DNA from 2 places in the Sphingobium xenophagum genome. Region 2 is predicted to be linked to the other one. Evidence: predicted binding sites of a transcription regulator. Region 2 holds the regulator's gene; the other holds the start of a gene.
The links. The regulator LexA, encoded in region 2, represses DNA repair genes until DNA is damaged. The targets are predictions, from matches to a motif close to GTTCCNCNCTTGTTCT.

Region 1: CJD35_RS21635 (LexA family protein) is a predicted target of LexA. The motif match lies at 1,043-1,058, and genes of this name have one in related genera.

What each region holds. Positions count from the first base shown of each region.
Region 1 is NZ_CP022750.1:9,915-12,116, forward strand. It holds gene CJD35_RS21625 (hypothetical protein) at 52-741, opposite strand; gene CJD35_RS21630 (helix-hairpin-helix domain-containing protein) at 751-951, opposite strand; gene CJD35_RS21635 (LexA family protein) at 1,092-1,526, shown strand; partial or broken gene CJD35_RS21640 (Y-family DNA polymerase) at 1,531-1,821, shown strand; gene CJD35_RS21645 (Tn3 family transposase) at 1,938-2,202, shown strand, end outside.
Region 2 is NZ_CP022745.1:2,932,278-2,934,479, forward strand. It holds gene CJD35_RS14310 (molybdopterin molybdotransferase MoeA) at 1-459, shown strand, start outside; gene lexA (transcriptional repressor LexA) at 585-1,256, shown strand; gene CJD35_RS14320 (ComEC/Rec2 family competence protein) at 1,253-2,202, opposite strand, start outside.

The DNA.
Region 1 (2,202 bases), on a different replicon from region 2:
CACCTCAATCGGTTCCGGCTCGGGGCGGAATGACACGCTAAGGACCGATCCTTAGACCCCGTGCCGGCTGCGCCCCCTCCAGTCAGGTCGGCGTCGCGTCGGGAGGGGGCCTTGCGCGATCGACCATTCTCTACCGGTCCTGGCCTGAAGCCGCTCGACGATCTTTTGACCTCGCTCGGCGAATATCTCGTCGAGCGCATCGACGAGCTTCGTCCAGTCGTTCGACCCTCCGATATAGAACCCGAAGCGGAAGCCTAGATTGACGATGAAGCGCCCTTCATCCTCCTGGATCTCCATTTCATCGTTGACGGAATCGTGTTCTGCAACATGGGCATATCGCTTGTTCCGCATATCGATGATTTCGTCATGGGCGCTGCGCAACGCCTCGGGCAGCGCGTCGCGAGCGAAGCCGCTGCCGCTCCCTCCGGTGTGAAGCCGGACATAGGTGGCGACGAAGGCGGTCGTTAGCATGTCCAATTCGAGGAACGCGGCCATATCCGCCTTGAAACGATAGACGGCCAGCTTGTCCCTGATGTGCTTCAGGACCGTCACGTGGTAGAAGGACAGCGATAGTCGCGAGAGCTGTTTCAGCTCCTTGTCGGCGGCTTCCAAGACTTTGCGACCGTCCTCGGCACGCGCGTAGATCGCTTCTTGCCATTCTCGCGGCAGATACTGGATCGCCTCTTCGGGTACGACATAATAGGCGCCATCGTCGTCGTCATCTGCGTCCGTGTCACTCATGCTCGTCTCTCAATTCGCGTCGCCCACGGTAAGGGCCGCGCTGCTGCCGTCGACCTTTCCGGCAAGTCCGGGCACTTCCTCCAGTTGGCGCAAATCGCTGAAGCCGCCGCGCTCCTCGCGGTAGCGCACGATCTCCGGGCCATGCCCATTGAGACCCGGAACAGCGTCGAGTTCTGCGGCGCTGGCGGTATTGACGTTGGTGGCGGGCATCGTGATCTCCTTGAACGCGCATCGTGCCATCTGTCGCGACGGTCGCAAGAGGAACCGTCCCCCGCGTTGCGGCGAATGGTTCAACTCTCCTGTTCCCCTTTCGTTCGCGCGAGTGTTACAATGGAGGGTGAAGGGAATCTCTGATGCTGCCTCTGATGCAGCCGGTCCCGCTTGCCGACGTGCCGCAGGGGACCATTCTCCGGATCGTTGGTGCAGCAGGAGCCGGCTTTCCAAGCCCTGCCCAAGACTGGCAGGACGACGCCATAAGCCTGATCGAGTTGCTGCGGCTCGATCGGGCGGCAAGTTTCGTCTTCCGCATCAGCGGATCGAGCATGATCGACGCTGGCATCCACGACAACGGCGTCGTGGTGGTCGATCGCGACACGCGCCCCGTCGAGGGGCATATCGTTATTGCGATCGTGGATGGCGGCTTCGTGTGCCGTCAGCTCTGCCGGAGACGCGGCGACCTCCTCCTGGAAGCGCGGAACGCGCAGCAAATCTACGAGCCGACACCCGTGGAAGGGGTGGAGATATGGGGTGTCGTGCGGACCGGCGTCCGCGACTATCGACGCTAGCGCCGTGTCATGGGCAATCGTCGACATAGCCAATTTCTACGTCAGCGCGGAGCGATTGTTCGATCCGGCCCTGCGCGATGTGCCCGTCATCGTCTTGTCCAACAACGATGGCTGCGCGATCGCGCGCAGTGAAGAGGCGAAGGCGCTGCACGTCCGTATGGGCGACCCGGTCTTCAAGATGCGCGATCGGATCAAACGCCACGGAATCCAGCTCCGATCGAGCAATTATGAACTGTATGCCGACCTCAATCGACGCTTCAACGCGGTCATCGCCGATCACTCCGATATGGCCCAGTCGGCCCCAAGCTGCGATTTTGGCCAAGTCGGAGAACGTTTTGGGAACGTGGCATTCGGTATTGACGATGGAAATCATAGAAGAGGACAGTTCGCTCCATCATAGGGAGTGGGTTGATGGATCGGAGTATTCCGGGCGGGGATTTGATCGGACGATGGAGCCTGAGCTTTGCCGATATTGATTTTGTAAATTCGAAGCCGGCCCTGACGCGCCTTGGCCTCGCCGCGCAGCTGAAATTCTTCGCTTCCCTGGGGTTTTTCGCGATCGATCCCGGCTCAATCCCTACCGATGGCCTCTCGTATCTGGCCGAGCAACTCGGTGTCGAGGCTGGCGAGATAGCCGGTTATGACTTTTCCAGTCGGACAGCACGACGGCATTGTG
Region 2 (2,202 bases):
ACCGGCGGTGCATCCGTCGGCGATCATGACATGGTCCGGCCTGCCTTTGTGCAGGCGGGGGGTACGCTCGATTTCTGGAAGATCAGGATGCGGCCGGGCAAGCCGCTAATGGCCGGTACCATTGCCGATGCCGTATTTTTGGGCCTGCCGGGCAATCCGGTCTCGGCCTTTGTCACCGCGACGCTGTTCCTGTTGCCGCTGGTGCGCCATCGCGCCGGATCGACCGCGCCGCTCCCGCGCCTGAGCGAGGCGCGCCTTGCCGCGCCGCTACCCGCGACCGGCGATCGCGACGATTATCTGCGCGCCTATCGGGGGGAGGCCGGGATCGTCTCCGTCACGTCGCAGGACAGCGCCGCCACGGCCGCCATGGCTATGGCCGACTGCCTGATTGTTCGCCCTGCCGGTTCATCGATCGCAGCCGCAGGCGACATCGTCACCATCCTGCCCCTGACGGACTGATCGACCGTTCGATTGGACCCGGTCCCCATGGCCGGATGCGCCGCTTCCGGTCCGTTGTTGCTCGCTTGACTCGCCTCCTTCCGTTTCCTATGTGTTCCTTATACGTTCCATGGAGGACCGCAGGCATGTTGACCCTCAAGCAGCAGGAATTGCTGAGTTTCATCCAGACCCGGCTGGAGGAAGGTGGCGTATCCCCTTCTTTCGAGGAGATGAAGGATGCACTCGACCTGCGATCCAAGTCCGGCATTCACCGGCTGATCAATGCATTGGAGGAACGCGGCTTCATCCGCCGCCTGCCCAATCGCGCCCGCGCGCTGGAGGTGTTGAAGCTCCCCGACGCCATGCACCGCGTCCCTGCGCCGGTTGCTCCGGCCAAGCCGCAACTGGCGCCCAGCCTGCCGATCGCTGCCAATGACGTCATCGAAATCCCGCTGCATGGCCGTATTGCCGCCGGCGTCCCGATCGAGGCGATGGAGGGGCAGAATATGCTGTCCGTCCCCGCCGCGCTGCTGGGGGCTGGCGATCATTATGCGCTGGAAGTGTCGGGCGATTCGATGATGGAAGCGGGCATTCTCGACGGCGATTTTGCACTGATCCAGCGCACTGATGTCGCCCGCGAAGGCCAGATCGTCGTCGCCCTGATCGACGATGCGGAAGCGACGCTTAAATATTTCCGCCGCGAAGGACAGCGCGTCCGGCTCGATCCGGCCAACAGCGCCTATGAACCGCAAATCTATGATCCGCGACAGGTGCGAATTCAGGGCAAGCTGGCGGGACTGCTGCGCCGTTATAATTAAGGCCGCCATGACGGGCTGCGGCGAGGGCGCGGTGCGACGATCCAGGGATGAGCGTCGCCCGCCATCTTCACCGTACTGACCCGCGCATCGTCCAGGTCGATGGCAATGCCGCCGGTTCGCGCCAGCATCCGTCGGTCGATCTTCAGCCAGCGCGGGCGGCACCAACGTGGCAGCGCGCGATCGGCAATGACGATGTCGGCGGCGGCACATTCCCGGCTGAACAAGGCCCGTTCGACCAGCATGTCGCTGCGGGTGGCCAGCACATGCCAGCGCCGCCCGCCCGCCTGCATCCCCACTGCGCACAGATCCGTCGAGCAGCGCGCCTGCCGCAGGTCCGCCATCGCTTCGATCGGCCCGTCATAGCCTGCGCTCTCCGCCAGCGTGTCACGCACATAATCGCCTGCGCCCGCGCGCAGCAGTGCCATGCCGCCCGTCGATGTCCGCACCGCGACGTGGCGGTCATCGCTCGTCACCAGAATATCGGGCGGTGATAGCCAAAGCACGCCGGTCACGCCGATCGCCACGGGCCCAAGGCCCAGCCAGCGCCACCCGCTGCGCCACAACAGACACCAGAGCAGCCCGCCGATCATCAGCGCGAACAGCCAGGACGGCACCGCCGGCGTCAGCATTGTCGCCATTGGACTGGCGGCGACGCCATGGGCGATGAGCAGCAACAGGTTCAGCGTCTGCGCGGTCATCCACCAAAAGGGGGCGCCCAGTCCGACAAGATCGAACAGCAACGCCAGCGCCTCCAGCGGCATCACGACAAAGGTAGTCAACGGGATGGCGACGAGATTGGCGAACGCCCCCAGCATCCCGGCCTTGTGAAAATGGAACAGCGCGATCGGCATCAGCACCAGTTCGACGACAATGCCGGTCATCAGCATTGCCGCCAGCACCCGCCCCGCCCTGCGCGCCCACCCCTCATCCCGCGCGCTGGTCAAGG